DNA from 3 places in the Paenibacillus vandeheii genome. Region 1 is predicted to be linked to each of the others. Evidence: predicted binding sites of a transcription regulator. Region 1 holds the regulator's gene; each other region holds the start of a gene.

Evidence for each region. Region 1 encodes NrdR, which represses ribonucleotide reductase genes. Its sites were predicted from a motif close to AACACNATATATNGTGTT; they were not measured.
Region 2: the regulator NrdR is predicted to act here: its motif matches at 2,526-2,543, upstream of nrdI (class Ib ribonucleoside-diphosphate reductase assembly flavoprotein NrdI).
Region 3: the regulator NrdR is predicted to act here: its motif matches at 3,003-3,020, upstream of P5G61_RS20170 (anaerobic ribonucleoside triphosphate reductase).

Annotation. Positions count from the first base shown of each region.
Region 1 is NZ_JAROCD010000003.1:168,619-174,940, reverse strand. Features, by position in the region: gene P5G61_RS06340 (helix-turn-helix domain-containing protein) at 1-1,552, opposite strand, end outside; gene P5G61_RS06335 (MarR family winged helix-turn-helix transcriptional regulator) at 1,862-2,383, opposite strand; gene P5G61_RS06330 (alpha/beta hydrolase) at 2,440-3,249, opposite strand; tRNA gene P5G61_RS06325 (tRNA-Ala) at 3,571-3,643, opposite strand; gene nrdR (transcriptional regulator NrdR) at 3,829-4,296, opposite strand; gene P5G61_RS06315 (alpha/beta-type small acid-soluble spore protein) at 4,411-4,632, shown strand; gene P5G61_RS06310 (lytic transglycosylase domain-containing protein) at 4,739-5,302, opposite strand; gene coaE (dephospho-CoA kinase) at 5,299-5,895, opposite strand; gene P5G61_RS06300 (manganese efflux pump) at 5,905-6,322, opposite strand, start outside.
Region 2 is NZ_JAROCD010000008.1:284,287-290,608, reverse strand. Features, by position in the region: gene nrdF (class 1b ribonucleoside-diphosphate reductase subunit beta) at 1-12, opposite strand, end outside; gene nrdE (class 1b ribonucleoside-diphosphate reductase subunit alpha) at 55-2,139, opposite strand; gene nrdI (class Ib ribonucleoside-diphosphate reductase assembly flavoprotein NrdI) at 2,126-2,485, opposite strand; gene P5G61_RS17895 (response regulator transcription factor) at 2,903-3,631, shown strand; gene P5G61_RS17890 (sensor histidine kinase) at 3,660-4,505, shown strand; gene P5G61_RS17885 (response regulator) at 4,502-5,155, shown strand; gene P5G61_RS17880 (right-handed parallel beta-helix repeat-containing protein) at 5,342-6,322, shown strand, end outside.
Region 3 is NZ_JAROCD010000010.1:41,733-48,054, forward strand. Features, by position in the region: cobalamin riboswitch at 13-212, opposite strand; gene nrdG (anaerobic ribonucleoside-triphosphate reductase activating protein) at 483-992, opposite strand; gene P5G61_RS20170 (anaerobic ribonucleoside triphosphate reductase) at 989-2,950, opposite strand; gene P5G61_RS20175 (hybrid sensor histidine kinase/response regulator) at 3,438-5,075, shown strand; gene P5G61_RS20180 (LacI family DNA-binding transcriptional regulator) at 5,111-6,136, opposite strand; gene P5G61_RS20185 (fascin domain-containing protein) at 6,158-6,322, shown strand, end outside.

The sequences.
Region 1 (6,322 bases):
GATTTTGTTGAACAGCCTCAAGTCCATTCCAATATTCCGAGCTAAATATACTTTCTGAATGTGCCTTTGAGCCTTTTTCATCTGGAAAAACAATGACGAGCATACGCGTGCCTTCGTAATCCTGAAGCTCAGACAGCTGGATAGAAACCGAATGAAATTGATCGCCATACCTCTGTATTTCCTGGGCAATCCTGGCCGGAGGACGTAATCCGAGTGATTGATACATCACATATCCGACATTCCGGATTCCATAAATCTGCAGGGTATCCGGTTTGATAACGAGAATGGTCAGCGTCTGATTCACAAGCTCAGTCTGCAGTATTGCTTCGCGTGCCTGCTGTTCCTCCTTTTCAAAATCTGCCAGCCATTGCTCTGCCCTCTCACTTCTCTGGACCGCTTGTGCAATGAAACGCAGATGCTCTTTCCAACCGAGCTCCATCCATGCAATTTCGGCAATGGGAGCGACAGATCGAAGGCGGTCAGCGCTTAATCCATTCAGGGATAGATGAAGATTTGCTGCGATAATGAGTTCAATATCATTGTCCAGCAATACGGATTTTACTAGCTCAGGTGAGCTGTCAGAATGGATAAAACGTATCGTTTGAGGTGGAGGCATCCCCTCTATACTCACATATTCGCTGCTTTCCGAGATGATAATCGTTGGTTCCAGGCCAAGTAACATCATATGGCTTGCATAAGGTGCACACCACACAGCCACACGTTGATATGGCCTGCGGCGCATGTAACCTGAAGGGCTCTCTCCCGTCTGCTGCTTGAAGCGGCGGCTAAGATAGAATTCATCCTTGTATCCGACCTTCAGCGCAATCTCACGAAGGGAAGCGGTCCCGCTAATTAATAATTCTTTGGCCCGGTGAACACGCAAGCGTGAAAGGTATTCATTGGGGGTGAATCCGGTTAGCTGCTTAAATAGAATGGAATAGTGAGAACGACTGACCCCCGCAATTTCGGAAAGTCTATCGGTTGTTATTTTCTCATTATAATGGTGCTCCATATATGTAATACTGCGTTCCATGGACGGCTGCTCACTGGCTGCATATCTTAGTTCCATTCGCTCCAACAAACTCATAAGCACCTGATGAAAAAGAATCTGGTTGCGCATATGCCTGACTTCGTTACCAGGTAAACGATGAATATACAGCTCTTCAAGCTGTGCAGCCATTGCTGGTTCAGACGGAAAGATCTGAACAGAGGGTTCTGCCGCTAACACACTTGGCCGTCCCATCGTTCCCGTAGGCAATGACCTGGTCTGTTCCTGCGTGCTGATGGAGAGTGTATACAGATGAAGAGGATGCGTCAGATCGGTCTGTATGACAGCATCCCTCTTGGCCGGAATAAGAATGACCATGCCTTCGACAAGTTCGTAAAGTTCATCGTTAATACGAAGTGTACCTTTCCCACTGGCAACGGCCATCAGAACCGTCAGATTTTCATGGATTTGATGTATCGGCATCGTTGATGTGCTGTACAATGATTGAATGCTGTCTGCTGTATATATTGGAAAATAGGACTCTGCCCATTCCGAGTTGTTCATTTTCTGATCCTCCGTGACTCTTACCGGGCGGGTAATGACTCTAATTTCAGCTCATTCTACACGGTTAAATTGGCTATACCTCTTTATTTTAGCATTGCTGATTCATCCGGAGTACATTCTTCCCAAAGTAAAAGTTTCAGAATGGATAATAAATAAACGACCGTTCCCCAGTACTACTGGGAAACCGTCGCAGCTTCAATGTTGTCTGACAGTCCTGTGTCCTGTCTACATGACAGGACTATGACCATCAAAAGTATTCACTTAACCTAGTAATGACTTATTCAACTTTCAATACATGATGTGCCCTTCTTAATCACGATTCGCATCAATTTTGATGAGCTTTCGCGGTTCCTGTTCTTTTTCACCATACCAGAGCAACACATCGGCAAACAAATCCATAATGCGTATAAAGCTTTTCTTGTCAGCCTCTGAAATCGTATCAGCATACTGAAAAATATCATCAAAGCACAGATCACGAACAAATTCAGTATATTGGGCATACGCGTCGCGTCCATTGGCCGAAGGTTTGACATAAATGTCCTTGCGATTTCCACTTAAATGGTATTTTTCGAGTAATCCTTTTTCCGTTAGAACCTTCACATTTTTGGAAAACGTGCTGCGGCTCACGCCTAGTCGTGCTGCCATTTCCGACATTTTTTCTTCCTTGTCCTCCGCTTCCAGAATGTACTCCAGCGTCTGAATCTGCGAAGCGGAGAACGTCATATTCGTACCATAACTTCGCTGCAGCTTATACGTGTTTGAGTATGCATTACCATACTTGATGATCTTTTCAATAAGTTCCCGATGGTCGCCCATCCAGTCTAATTTCATGAATAATCCCTTTCACCTTCAGAGTGTCTCTATCTCTCTATTCCAATGTACTGAATTTAAATATGTTTTTCAATCCATGTGATCGCTTCCTCTATGACTTCATCCCGATTAGGTTCATTAAATATTTCATGCATGAGATGTGCATATATTTTCAGCGTTTTATCGGTTGAGGCAATATCACCGTAAAAGTCGCGCGAATCCTGTTCGCTCACCAGCCCGTCGTTTGCTCCATGCAGAACAAGTACAGGATCAACAAACTGCTTCGAATGTGTTTTTAACCAGGCCACTCCATTCCCCAGGCTATTAAACAAATCCACGGAAATCTGCTTTTCTACGAGCGGATCATTCACGTAAGCGGATACAACCTCCGGATCACTGCATACGCCGCTACCAAGCTCATTGGGAAAATACGTGCCCGGGGGAAGATCAAGTGGCAATTCTCCGGCAACCTTCGTATTGTAACGAGTTAACGCTCCGGATAGAACAATCCCTTTTACTTTACCTGGATATTTCGTTCCAAATGAAGAGGTTGCGAAGCCACCCATACTATGCCCAATGACAAAAAGCGGAATGTCGCCGCTCTCTTGCAAGGCTGCTTCAACAACCACATTTACATCATCAATGATCTGATGAAAATCACTGTAGAACGTACGCCTCCCTTCTGATCTTGCATGACCACGATGGTCAAAACGATATACGTTAAAACCACGTTTGTTTAGTTTATCGGTCAAATAATCATAGCGTCCGGCATGCTCACACAAGCCATGAACAATGACCACGGCTGCCTTGGCACCGCTTACAATATTTCTGCTAAAATAAAGCTGAGTTCCGTCAAAAGATTCAATTGTTGTCTCGACATGGTTCATCATTCATTCCATCCTTTCATTGTGCTCAAGCATCAACCCGCATAACCGACTTGAGCCATTTTGTTGATACACACTCTTCATACAGTATCCATAAAGCTTACAGCGACAATAATTTCATATGCGAATTATATTGTTTCTTACAGAAACAATATAACATCAGTTTTACACGCTGTCCAGATTAATACGACCAGATCGAGAATAAAATGCCGTATCCGGCCCATTAGAACGTGAACTACAGGCTTGTTTCCGATGTAATAAGCATGCATAGAAAAAAACCGCCAAACACTCGGAAATCCTTGTGTTTAGCGGTTTTTTTAGTTATGGAGCCTAGGGGGATCGAACCCCTGACCTCATCGCTGCCAGCGATGCGCTCTCCCAGCTGAGCTAAGGCCCCAAAATATGAATGTAAACGGTTGTCCATCTCTGCTTCATTCCGCAGGCGACTCCTATATCATATAAAATACAGCTTTGGCTGTCAACAACTTTTTGTTGGATTTAAAGTGATTGGAGAAGAACATCCTTTTTACTGGAACACACGTTACGGTAACCCCAGATTGCTCTTCTCCCTTACCCGCTTCATTAATCCTCGATGTCTTCTTTGGACAACAGGGATTTCAATTCTTTCATGAACATATTGATGTCTTTGAATTGGCGATACACCGAAGCGAAGCGTACATAAGCTACTTCATCCACAGGAAACAACTGTTCCATCAGCAGTTCGCCAATCTGGCGGCTCTCTACTTCAGCATCCGCTGTATTTCGCAGGGACTTCTCCGTCTCGGATACCATCATCTCCAACGTCTCGACCGAAACCGGACGTTTCTCACACGCTCGTATTAGACCACGAAGAATCTTGTCCCGGCTAAACTCCTCCCGACTGCCATCCTTCTTGATAACGATCAGCGGTGTTTCTTCAATCATTTCAAAAGTTGTAAATCTTCTGGCACACTGCTCACACTCACGACGACGACGAATCGATTTCGATTCATTGGCCGGCCTTGAATCAAGCACCTTGGTGCCCAGATAGGCGCAATAAGGACATTTCAATTCAGATCACTTCCCATGTTTTACTTTTACCACAAATTCCCTGTAATCATTTAGTTATGAAAATCGTATTGGCGACACATAATACTTTTACCAACCGCGAGGAGGTGAACAGCAATGGCACAAAGCAATGGTAACTCCAACAACCTGGTGGTAACTAAAGCTACCGCAGCTCTCGAGCAAATGAAATATGAAGTTGCTCAAGAACTCGGAATCAGCATTCCACAAGACGGATACCAAGGTAACATGACTTCTTACGAGAACGGTTCGATCGGTGGATACATCACGAAGCGTCTGGTAACAATTGCAGAACAGCAATTGGCAGGTCAATACCAATAATATCTGCATCGTAATACGGTAATACAGAGGAGCATGGAGCGGCCGGTGAATAACCGGTCTGCTCGGTGCTTCTACTTATTTTGGACCATGCCTAGAATGTCTTCTCTTAGAACGTATTATAGATCTTTACATATTGATTATAATAATAAATAACGCGTTGTACATAGTGCCGGGTCTCACCAAACGGAATATCCTTGACCGTCTCAAACGAGCCGTCCCAAACACCATCCCTCAGCCATGAGTTTACTTTGCCCGGACCAGCATTGTACGCAGCAATCATAGCCGTTTCATTCCCGTCAAATTGATCGGACAGATTACGTAGATACCAGGTACCCAACTGGATATTTCTTTCAGGCTCGTGCTTTAATTCTTCCAATGAGGTGCCCGGAATTTTGGCTTGCTCCATAATCCAGTTCGCGGTGTCGGGCATAAGCTGCATCAGCCCAATGGCCCCTCTCTTGGATTCTTTGCTTGTCTTAAAATTGGTTTCCACCTTGATGATGGAGGCTATAAGAAACGGATCAACCTCATAACTCTGAGACTGTGCACGAATCTCTTCCTTATAATGAATCGGATAGAACCATGACATCCAGTTCGTATTCAGGAACAGCACCAATACAAAAGACACAAACATCAACAACAATACCCGTTTTTTACGCAGCAATCTCATAATAGACCTTTACGATGCAAAAATGAAATAATTTGCTGCTCCGTCTCTGACCACAAGCCGCTGTTATCAATAACCACGTCAGCCCGCTGCTTCTTGTCTTCAATGTCCATCTGTACGTCAATACGGGCATCTGCTTGCTCCACTGTCATTGCGTCTCGGCTCATCAGTCGTTCCCGCTGCACGGACCTGGGGACATATACAACCATCACTTCTTCAAAGCCTTCTTCCAGCCCTGACTCGTACAATAACGGAATATCCGATACGACAAGCTTGTCCGGATGTTCAAGCTCGTATATCGCAGCACGTTCACGCATCTCCTTGCGGATTGCAGGATGTGTAATAGCCTCCAGCGCTTTGCGTTCCTCTGGATCCTGAAACACAATACTGCCCAGCTTTTTCCGATCTAGTGTTCCGTCCTCATTCAATATGGCTTGTCCGAACCGCTGAACAGCCGCAGCCAGAATGGGATGCCCGGGCATCATGACTTCCCGGGCAATAACATCTGCATCAATGAGCAACGCTCCCTTACTGGCGAGAAAGGCGGAAACACTACTTTTGCCTGTCGCGATCCCGCCGGTTAAGCCAATATTCATTATTTCACCTCACAACAACTTCATTATTCCCATAATCATTAATAAAAGCGCAGGTAGCACGGATAATCTTCGCATCCAACTCAGTGCAGCAAATCGCAACCCAACCCTCATGCCCAATGACAGAAATACCCCGCTAAACAACGCAATAACTAGTGCAGTCCACAAGGTCGGGAATCCCAATAAGGCGGCCCCCAATCCTGCGCCGAAAGCATCCAGAGAAAGAGCAATACCAAGCCACATCGCTTCTTGAACGGATATACTTCCCGAATTGTCCATATCCGCCTTTGAGGGGCTACGCAGAATCTGAATGACTACCCCCAGCTTCCGCAGCTCAAGTGTAAAGACCATTCGTTCCAGAGATCCTCCAGAAGCCGATTGCTCAAGCTCAAGCGCGAGCACCTGATTTCTGCCTTTCGACTGAGCTTCT
Region 2 (6,322 bases), on a different contig from region 1:
AATTGCCGGCATGGTATATCAAACTCCAATCGTAATACCCAAAAGGGGATTTGTTTATATTGAGCAAGCAATGCATTCTTCCATCGTTAGCTTGTTGGTTCTTGTATAATACAGAGATTTCAACCCTTTATGAGCAGCATACAGGTAGCAGCGAGCCAATTCTCGAGTGGATACATCACTGTTTACATGAAGAATCGTGGAGATTCCTTGGTCCACATGCGGCTGAATCTCCGCAATCAAATCGATCACTTTGAATTGATCCATTTGATACGCTGATTTGTAATAGAAGACGTTATCCTTTTGCAAATAGGGCATCGGATAATACGTGGTTGAATTGGCATAGGTCCGTGTCTCAATTTGTTCTACAATGGGCATTACACTGGATGTTGCATTTTGGATATAAGAGATGCTCGCTGTTGGAGCAATAGCCATCCGATAAGCATGATAGAGGCCATTTTCCATCACTTTAGATTTAAGCTGTTTCCAATCATCGGGCGAAGGAACATCAATTCCGTTAAACAATTGTTGTACTTTCGATGTGTTGGGACGGTAATCCGTGGTCACATAACGATCAAAATATACACCAGTCGCATAGTCGGACTCATCAAATCCATGGAACCGTTGGCCGGTTTGCATTGCAAACTCCATACTTTTCTCCAGAGAATGATAATTCATGGTCATAAAGAAGGTACGTACAAAATCCTTGGCTTCCGAGCTCTCATAAGCAATCCTGTTTTTGGCTAAATAACCATGCAGATTCATGGCACCCAAACCAACGGAATGCATTTCGGAGTTGGCTTTGGCTACACCTGGAGCATTGGCAACATGCGTCATGTCGCTAACGGAGGTCAGTGCGATCATTCCCTCATGAACGGATTCCTTGATCTTGCCGCTCTCCATAACATTAACAATATTGAGGGAGGCCAGGTTGCAGCTAATATCTTTGCGGATAATATCCGGTTGACCATAGTCTGTAATTTCAGAAGTCTCCTGAAGTTGGAAGATCTCTGTGCAGAGGTTGGACATTTTGACTTGTCCTACGTTTTTTAAGGCATGTGCTTGATTAGCATTGGTTTTATTAATGATATAGGGATAGCCGGATTCAAGTTGAATCATCGCTATTTTGGTCAGCATATCCCGTGCACTCAACGATTTTTTCTTCTTCACACGGTCGTCAGCGAGCAACGTATCATACATCACATCCAAATCCATATCATCCAAATGTGTTCCATACGCCTTATAGACACTATAAGGTGCGAAGAGATACAAGGGCTCATTATCTTGAGCCAGCTTATAAAAACGATTAGGAACGATAAGTCCGATAGAGAGAGTTTTCAGACGGATTTTCTCGTCCGCATTGATCTTTTTACTGTCCAGCAGTTCCATAACGTCCCAACCGAAAATATTATAGTATGCTGCGCCAGAACCCTTCCGTTGACCCATCTGATCGGCGTAGGAGAAACCATCCTCCATCAGCTTGAGAACAGGCGTAATGCCTTTAGCAGCACCTTCGACACCTTTAATGACTTCTCCGCGAGCACGCAACTTCGACAGGTTGACAGCCACTCCACCACCGATTTTGGATAACTGCATACAAGTGTTCAGTACATAGTTTATGGAGTTCAGTGAATCATCCATTTCAAGCAGGAAGCAAGAAACCAGTTCACCGCGCCGACTTTTTCCGGCATTCAGAAAAGTGGGGGTCGCGGGTTGAAGACGCTGCTCCATCATAGAACGAGACAGCAAACAAGCCGTATCAAAGTGTCCTTGACCCAGATGAAGTGCTACGGCTGCGACTCGATCCGCATATTGCTCAAGGTATGTTTTTCGGTCATATGTTCTCAACGCATAATCGGTGTAGAACTTGGACGCTGCCATATAGGAAGGAAACTTATACTGATAGCCGCGTGTAATTTCGAATACGGTTCTAACTTGGTCGGTTGTATAGGAAGCATAGAAATCCTCGTAATAATCATGTTCAATCATGAATTGGACTTGTTCATCAATGTTGGCGAATGCCATACTTTTATCTTTGATTTCTTTCATAAACGCCTCTACAGCCTCTTGATCCTTATGTAACTGGAAGAAGCCATCAGAGTCGCGCTTTAACAGCATGTTATTCAATTCAATATGACGCAATGCGGCTCACCTCCTGTTCAAAATACTCCACATCTCTTTTGGATCCAGATAATTCAAATTTACTGATAACCGGGACGTTGTAAGAAGCAGATATCAAATCTGCACTTTTGGCAAAACGCTCACCCCAGTTACGGTTACCGCTGGCGGCCACGCCAATCAGGTATTCAGAGTTTTTTTGCAAAAAAGAAGACACCTTATCAGGTATCTGTCCAAAACCTGTTGTATATGTCACAAGTACGTACGGTTCATCAATCGTCATTTGATTCTGAATCTGAACAGCCGGCAGTTGAAGCTTGGAAATAAACCTCTTAACATTCCCGGTTATCGAATCATACACAATTAGCACTATCATATCCTCCTTGACAAATGAAAGGTGATCAAAAACAAACACTATATATAGATTATATTCTTAATTTTATATCAATATATAGCTTTGTCAAATGCATTTCGGTATCAATTTTGTGAAAAACCTGAGGAATGGGCTCTATTACTAGGTTTAAAAAATTTGGGGCTTAGTAGATATCCATATTCGAAGCCATGATAATTGGTGCATGTGAGAATTGGGATTGACATTGGGAATGGTTAAGGTTACCGACGATGTCGTAACAGGTGTCTTACAGCAAGAAATAGCCTGAACATAATCGTTCATACATTGTCTACAATTCGAAAGTAGATTATCAAAAGGCATGGCTCTATGGAGTCATGCCTTTTAAGTTTGATGAAGGTATGCTGATTACATATCACAAAGAAGTGGAGGTAAAACATGAACAGGACCCTGCCGCAACATAGAATATTAATTGTAGATGATGATGAACGGGTCCGAAGACTTCTTCGAATGTATTTGGAGAAAGAACAATTTATCATCGAAGAGGCTTCGTTGGGCTGGCAAGCCTTAAGTAAGCTTCATCAGGAGTCGTATGCCATGATCATTCTGGATTGGATTCTTCCCGATGTTAAGGGAATTGAAATATGCCATTACCTGCGGACAAACTTCAGCATACCCGTCATGTTTCTGACAGCCAAGTCAGAAGAAGGGAATCGGCTTGAAGCTTTCAAAGCAGGGGCAGATGACTTTGTGATGAAACCATTCAGTCCGAGGGAAGTGGTGCTCCGTATCAAAACCATGATGGCTCGTTATAACGGATTGGTCGAGCCTGCGCCAAAAGATCATTCAGCGAGCGAGGTGCTGATTTCCTCCATTTTAATCAATCCAGCTTCCCGAAGGGTCACAATAGAAGATGAGGAAATTCATATGACGCCCAAAGAATTTGATTTGCTTTATCATCTGGCGACACACTCGGAAATAGCTTTCTCCAGGCAGGACCTGCTGAGAATTGTTTGGAAAGTGGAGCATGAGGAAGATCTGGATTATCGAACTGTAGATACTCATGTGAAACGGTTGCGTGACAAACTATCCGAGCATGTGCCGAATCGGGAAGAGTTGATTCAAACCCTGTGGGGATTTGGTTATATTCTTCGTTTGCCTCACTGATTCTTATCTTGATATGTAGGAGGAGAATATGTCTTACAAACAAATCAAGTGGATGATTCTGCTCATTCCTACCTTGACCGTTGGACTCTGGGAATATGTACGACATCAGTTTTTGCTCCCCTATATATCAATGGATCTGGGCAACTGGCTGACGCCTGTCATTGTATATGTTGTGAGCATAACGTTGTTAACTCGGCTGTTTCTCATGTTGGAACGTATCCAAAAAGAGCTGGAGCATGAGCGTGAAGTCAAAGCCGCATTTGAATCTCGGGAAAAGATGGCCAAAGAACTTCATGATGGAATTGCGCAATCCCTTTTTCTATTATCGGTGAAAGTCGGACGTCTGGAGGAGCAAGCCAAGCAGGATCAACAGCTGGACGATGTGTATTCGATCAAAAAAACGGTTCATGAAGTCAATCGTTATGTGCGTCAAGCCATTGCAGATTTGCGTTATGATCCTAACGATGATCAAGCCTTGACTATGAACGAATCGGTCACATGGATTGGTCAAATTCGAAGGATTTCCAAAGATATCCCTGTCCGAATTGAACTGGAGTGGAGCATCCCGGAGGATTCATTTACTGACAAAGAGAGAGTAGAACTGCTCGCTTGTATTCGTGAGGCTCTTTTTAATATTCAAAAGCATGCATCCGCATCCCAAGCATGGATTCAGGGAAATGGGCACAAGCAGTGCTGGAATATCACGATTCGAGATAATGGAAAAGGGTTTGAGATGAATCCTTTTGAACGAAAGGATCGATATGGATTAAAAATCATGCGAGAGCGGATGAATGAACTGAACTTTAATATGCAATTCCGAAGGGAAGAGGAGCATACCGTTGTCGAATTTTCAAAGGATGGTGAGATGCAATGAGCCATACTCGCGTACTTGTTGTGGACGATCACGCTCATGCGAGAGAAGCCATATGTGAAATTTTATCCATGGATACCAGCTTCGAAGTGATTGGCGTCGTATCGGACGGTCAACAGGCGATTGATTATACAGAACAGTGGCTTCCCGATCTGATCCTTATGGACATTCAGATGCCGATCCTGAACGGTCTTGAAGCAACACAACGGATCAAATTGGCCTTTCCTTATGTGAAGATTGTCATGATTACCGTCTCGGATGATGTACTCCACCTTTTGGAGGCGTTGAAGCGGGGAGCTCAGGGCTATCTTCTCAAAAACCTTGAACCATCCATGTGGCTGGAATATCTTCATTCCATCGTTACAGAAGAAGCTCCTTTGAGCCGCGAGGTGGCTTATCAAATCCTGAAGGATGTCTCACTCACAGAGAAAAAAGAACCTGATGTTCCATTAACCACAAGAGAAAAGGATATTCTATATGGTGTAGCTGCAGGATGGACCAACAAAGAAATCGCTGCAAATTATACAATTTCAGAGTATACCGTCAAGAATCACTTGAAAAACATTTTGCAAAAACTGCAGGTTCAAAATCGTGTTCAATTGACACGGTATGCATTGGAGCAAGGGCTTATTACAGACCATAATCGTCTGTAATAAGCTTTTTTATTATATCCGGGCGTTCTTTCTGTGTAGTGGAATGTCATTCTTTTTGCTTTTAACTCCAACGACCTCACAAATTGGACACAAAAAGTACAGTTCTATAGCCAGAATGAGCTATATGGTAGAAATTTGTTTTTATGTACACTATGGGCAGTGTGTTTCATGAAGGAGGTTATGATGTTGAACAAACGGATTGTCCTAGGAATATTACTCATTATGGGTATACTGGCGATCCTATTACCTTATCCGCTTGATGCTGCAAACGCTGCTTCTGGAACAAAAGACGCTATTCCACTCCAGCCACTCATTGATGGTTCTAAACCTGGTGAAGTGCTTGTACTTGAGCCTGGTACTTATGCTGGTCCCGTAAGTATAAACAAGAGTATATCCATTCGAGGGGACTCATCCGTAACAGTATTGAATACAGAAGCTGAGTCCACGATCACCATTCGTTCAGATGGAGTGACATTACAAGGGTTCACGATTCAGCACTTAACGAATGAACCCACTGCGGCGATTCAGGTTGAAGGAGATCGTGCAGAGATCAGGGACCTTGATATTCAGAGTCAAAGTTTCGGAATTGTGCTGCGGGGTTCCCGCGATGGGCTCATACATAGCAATAACATTTCATGGGCTGGATCAGAATCGGCTTCCAGTGGTCAAAAAGGGAATGGCATTGACTTGTACAATTCCCATCGTAACACCATCGAGGAGAACCAAATTACGGGCATGCGGGACGGAATCTACTTGGAGAACAGTCGCAATCTTACGGTCAAAGGTAACACGCTTCTGCATACCAGGTACGGCATTCATTGTATGTATATCGATGGTTCTTCTGTTGTGGACAATGTGGGAGAGAACAACAGTACAGGGGCCATGGTGATGGGCGTCAAGAATACGGTTGTATCCGGAAATTCCTTTCGTAAACAGAGCGAAAATGTGCATTCACAAGGGATTTTATTGTATGACGTACAGCGATCCTCAATTCATAACAATGTTGTGGAAGGTAATCGTGTGGGCATGAACATTGCCGAATCCTCAGGAAATGAAATTCGCAGCAATGCGGTGCTTCGCAATTTCATTGGTATCCAGCTTGTTCTGGCAGAGGACAACCAGTTTACTAGAAACCAATTTGTTTCGAATGTGATTGAAGCTTCAGCG
Region 3 (6,322 bases), on a different contig from region 1:
TCCGTAGGTCATGCGATGCTGTCGAAACAGGCAGGTCTCCTGGCTTGCGGATCATGGTCATGTGCATTCCTTCCCGGCAGTTACACCAGTGGATTGTTATGCATGGACTCCCCGTATACAGTGGCGGGACCGCGACGGATTTACACCGTGCTTCCCTTTTAAGCCTGACCACACATGTAGCTGTAGTCGGCACCTGTTTCCGTGTGCAGAAATGTGCGTACACATCTCCGGCTATGAGATTGGTAACCAAGTATAGATGATAGATTTTATAATAATGCAGTCGTTGTATACTTGCTCTTATGCTACCCATCATAGACGATTACCTATGGGCTTGCAACATATATCATTAATCCGATCGGAAATAAAATAGAGCCGTATGAAACCTTGGTTTACTTGCAGATTGGACTCCATAAAATGACTCTTCAAAATAAACTAAATATCCAGCACATGTTGTGCTGGATTCAACCCAACCCAAAAAATCGTTACCATGCATCCATCTGCATAGTAACGATTGTCTGGCTAGCCATCGTTGCCCCTACATCAATGATTCGCTGATTGCGACTGCCGCGATAAGCAAGAGATACATCACGCTCAGCTGCAATATAAGGTCCATCAATAATAACGTCGCATAGGCGGAATAGTTCTGCTCGCGCAGGGTCGGCAACAAGTTCCTCATATACAAATCCCGTATAGGCCCATACCGTCAGATCAGGCCGTACCGCTTGAAGCTGTCGAACCCAGGATGCACACTCTGCGGCAGAGAAAAAAGGATCACCTCCGCATAACGTAACCCCTTCCAGCAAGGGATGCGCGGTCACTTCATACAAGATCTGCTGCTGCCGTTCCTCTGTAAAGGGTTCACCTGCGCGGAAGCTCCATGAGTCCGGGCTGAAGCAGCCCGGACAGGCATGTCGGCATCCGCTAATGAACAACACGGCTCGCAGACCCGTTCCCTCATTCACCGATTCGGGGATATACCCGTACAGATTCACCGATGTTTCACCCGATCCCGTACTTCAGCCTGCTTTGCCGTATTGAAGCGCACTTTGTAATCTCCGGTCAGATAGCCCGTTACCCGGCGCAGTCGCTGGAAATGCACGTGATTTTCATGAGCTTCACATCCGGGACATACATCTCCGATTACGCCCTCATAGCCACAGGATGGACAGCGGTCGATTGGATGATTAATGGAGAAATACCCGATATCCTGGGCCAGCGCATATTGCACGATCCGCTGGAAAGCCGCGGTGTTGGCCCTAACATTCCCGTCGAGTTCGACATAAGAGATGGCCCCGGCATTGCATAGCTTGTGGAAAGGGGCTTCCAATTCAATTTTGCGATAGGCCGGAAGGGGATGATAGACCGGAATGTGAAATGAATTGGTATAGTATTCCCGGTCATTGACCCCCGCGATGCTGCCGTATCGCTCACGATCAAGCTTAGTGAATTTGCCGGATAGACCCTCGGCGGGCGTAGCGAATAAGGTGATATTCAAATTATGCAACTCACTCATCCGGTCGCAGAACTCTCTCATCGTACGAATGATATTCAAGGCTTCTCGATGTACATGAAGGTCTTGTCCATGGTGGCGGCCATATAGAGCGGTCATACATTCAGCAAGCCCGATAAAACCGATGGATAACGTACCGTGTTTCAGCAGGTCAGCCACTGGTTCATTCGGAGCCAATTGTTCACCGCCTTCCCACACCCCTTCCCGCATCATGAAGTCCGATGCTTTGGCAGGCTGGTTTGTCTGGATACGATACCGGTGCAGCAGTCCATCCGTAGCATTGTGCATGACGGATTCCAAAGCCATATAGAAGCCGGCCCGGTCAGCGATGGCTCTTGTTCCCTGGCAGATCCCATATCGTATGCCGAGCTTGACCAGATTGATGGTGTTAAAGGACAAGTTCCCTTTGCCGCTCTGACGATTGCGTCCGAAGCGATCAGCCAGTGTGCGTGTACGGCATCCCATCGTGGCAATGATCGTGTCGGGATCTTCCGGCCGATAATAGGGAAGGTTGAAGGAAGCATCCACATTGACAAAATTCGGATACATACGCCGTGAGGAGCAGGTCACAGCGAGCTTGAATAAATCATGATTCGGATCTCCCTCAGATTGGTTAATTCCTTGCTTGCACTGGAAAATATGCTGTGGAAACACGGGCGTTTCCCCGTTGCCGAGTCCACGAATGGTCGCTTCCAGCAACGATCGGGATACGAGCCGACCTTCGGCTGAAGTGCACAGTCCGTAGTTCAGCGAAGTAAACGGGATCTGTCCGCCAGCACGACTGCTCATGGTGTTCAGATTATGGATTAGCGATTCCGCAGCCTGTTCGGTCTCCATTTCCGTTTCTTCACAGGCAAAGGCAAAGGCTCGTGGACATTTCTCCTTCGCTTCATCACTATTCAGATGTAGCTGCTCATCCTCAATCCGGTCATTTTCCCCAAACAGCCGTTGTGCTTTTCGGTAATGCTTACGGAACGATCGCTTCACATAAGGTGCTAGATCCCAGTCGATTTTGTTGGCCGATACGCCGCCATACTGGCTGTTCTGCTGGGATTGAAAAATTATGGCGACCAGCGCCATGGCAGACATGATCGTCTGTGGTGTACGAACCGAACCGTTGCCTGTGTTAAAGCCGGAGGCCAGCAGTCGGTCAAACGGGATGAATATACAGTTGGTCGTTCCAAGGGCATACTGATCCAGATCGTGTACATACAGATCACCATTCTCCACAGCTAGAGCAAGGTCCTCTGGCAGCACATGACGCAGAGCATGCCACTTGGCCGTCTCCGAACCGAGCCTGCTCATCTTGCCGCTGAACGAGTCTCCGTTCAGATTGGCATTCTCCCTCAGCGTATCAGCGTCTTCTGCTCCGATAATTCGTCTTCCCAGATCAGATAGCAGATCAGGCGCCGGTGGAGAGGCATACTCAAGCATGTTCATATCAGATTCCTCCTAAAAAATGAGATTGTATAGGGATAATGTCAATTCATTGAACACTATATGTAGAGTTTCTTTATCCATTTATAAACTATATCTTGTTATTTGGGTGTGATAATCGTCACATAAGAGGGGTGCGTTGAACGTGGCGATTTCCTAGTCTGGCATGATAAAGGTTTCCAAAGCCGGAGGGTAAGCGTATAATTTCTTATTACCGTGTAAGTATAGTTGACGAAGCTAGAAATAAGGACAGAAAACCTGCCAGGGAAGCGGTTGCTTAACTTTCCTGTCATCGAATCATACCGTCCATAGCAGATTCCCGTCCGTGGAATAAATTGGATTCGGGTATGTTTCCCTTTGATTCCTACAGTGTTAATCATATATGAATAGGTTGTGACAGCTGTTTCGGAACATATGAACCCTCGTTAATCGATTGAATCATCATGTGCAATACGGATTTGAAATGCAGCTAAAACAAGAGGGGTGAGTCATGGGAACGGTAAGCATTACAAGGGGCTTCTATGAAAATATCCAGGAAGCCGCGTCCCATATTGTAGACGTAGTAAGCGGTATATTAAAGGTGAACACCATCTTCATTGCCACGAATGATGGCGTAACCAATGTGATTATGGAGGCTTTTAACCGCGAGGAAGAGTTGATTGCCAAAGGCAGTGCCCTTCCATTTGAAGCGTCATATTGCAGTCTAGTATTGAGAGATAAGGGCAGCAGTCTGGTTATCACGGATACATGCGAACATCCGCTTACGGAGTCGATGGACGTAACGGGCGAACTGGGCAATCGTTTCTTTGTGGGCATTCCAATTTTGCGGAGGTCGGGGGAAGCGTTCGGGACCATATGTCTGATGGATAATCCTGATTATGTAATCAGTGAAACGGATATGAAGACGCTGAAAGCTATGGCTGTTTTCCTCGGATATGTCGTGGATCTGGAAGATACGCTGCAAGTTCAGGAGCAGAAGCTGAGTGATTCGGAGCAGCTACAGGAGCAATTGCAGGCAGAGAAGGAACGCGCGGAATCCGAGGCAATGACCAAGACACAGATGCTGTCGCTGATGAGCCACGAGATTCGTAATCCACTGAACGGCATTTTGGGATTGACGGACCTGATGCGTACACCGGATATGTCGGACGAGCAGACAGAGTATGTGAATATGATTGAGACCAGCGGTAACATCCTGCTCTCACTGCTAAATAACATGATGAGTTTTAACGTCAACGATGCAGGCAAAACAGTTGTACACGATGATCCATTTGATCTGGTAGCCACGATCGAGAATACCGTTTATCTCTATGCGGGACTTGCGCTGAGCAAGAACATTGAGCTGGGATTGAACCTTGATCTGAATGTATCTCAGGTCTACGTCGGGGATGAAATCAAGATCGGACAACTATTGGCCCATGTCATACAGTATGCCATAGATTCAACACGGACAGGTTCAGTGTTGGTTACAGCAACTGTGGATGGTGGAGATACAGAGGAAGCGGGGACGCTTCGACTTCATGTGAAGTATACCGGTCGCATGCTCTCTTCGGACAAAAAGCTTAGATCATTTAACAATTTGGACGGAAATATAAGTACACAGAAGCTGGTGGGAACCAATCTCGGTTTGGCAGTCAGCCAGAACCTTGCCATCCTTATGAACGGCCGTATTCAGGTGCGCGGTCTGGGAGACAAGGAAACAGAATTCGAGATCTGCCTGCCGCTTCGCAAACATTGGGAACTGCCTCAGCTTGCCAATATTCAGCACCGACTGAGGGGCAAAAAGGTGCTGCTTGCGAAGGATCCTGACATTTTGCAAGGGGCCTCCTCCCTGATGCGAAGATGGAAGATGGATGTGCATATGACCTCGGTTACAACCGAGGCGTACAACTGGATTGAGGAGGGCTTTAAGCCTGATGTGGCCGTTGTGGATATGGGACTGCTGGAGGGTGGCGCTGTGGATTTTGTGCACAAGCTGAAGCACCTGGTTACCGATTCACCGGTCATTGTGCTGATTCCGTATGGTATGCATATCGATCCGCATGAAGCGGAAGTCTTTGATGCGGTCCTGACCAAGCCGGTGAAGCAGGCTGAATTGTTGAATGCGTTAAGCATCATTGTGCATTAAGAAAATAGAAAATGATATTCAATTAGGCGCACCTGTTACGGGTGCGCTTTACTTGTTATTTGGAAGGAAGAGGACCCTCGAACAAGCAGCTCCGAGTCGACTTTAAATACGCGTTTGTCCTGAAATTCATTCGTATTCATCGTGTCAATCATCTTCTCCATCAGAATGGCGCCCATCGTATACTTGGGCTGGTTCACCGAACTTAGCGTAGGGTGGATGTATTTGCTGATTCGATTGTTGTCCACACCTACGATAGCCAATTGCTCGGGAATGCGTATTCCGTATTCCGAACATGCCTGGTATACGCCGAGGGCCATTTCATCGTTGGCCGCATATACAGCGGAGAAGGACAGGCCTTTGTTAAACAGTCGTTTGATGGCCTCATATCCGCCTTCTTTGTTGAAATTCCCATTCTCGATCAGTTCGGGACGGAATGGAATTTGATGATTGCGCAAGGCTTTCAAATAGCCTTCAAGCCGCTCATAGCTATCGATTGCTTCGGGATAACCGTTCAAGAAAACGATATTCCGATGTCCGGCCTCAACCAGATGCTGAACAACTTCCTGGGAAAATTTCACGTTGTCAGTATAGATACAAGGAATCTGATCATGTTCGATATATTTGCCAACAATGCCAATACGATACCCCTTATCCGCGAGCTGGAATAATTCCTCATCCGCCAGCATGGGAGTGATAATGATGACACCGTCAATGGTCCGATCCAGCAGCAAATTAAGATAATCGACTTCTCGCTCTTTCTGGTTATGGGCATCACATATGATGACTTTGTAATGACGGGCGTAGGCGATGTTCTCAATGCCTTTAATTATTTCCGCATAATAGGAATTGTTGATATCCGGAACGATGACGCCAATCGTCATGGTTCTCTGTGAACGAAGATTTTTGGCTGCTGCGTTGGGGTGATATCCCAATTGCTCGATGGCGCGCATCACCTTATCTTTCGTTTTGGTGCTAACCTTGCTGTGCTGATTAATAACTCGTGATACGGTTGCCGGGGATACACCTGCAATGGCAGCGACATCAATAATTTTGACATCCATAGGGTTCACAACTCCAAATAAGTGATTGACAATTCATTCAAATTCATTATAATTCCAATTGAAAACGATTACAACAAGGCCTGGTCCAGTCTGAAGGCCAATGCCAACGGTACGTTTGTCAGCGCAGAGAACGGTCGGGCGGATTCGCTGGTTGCCAATCGGGATACTGCCGGACACTGGGAACGG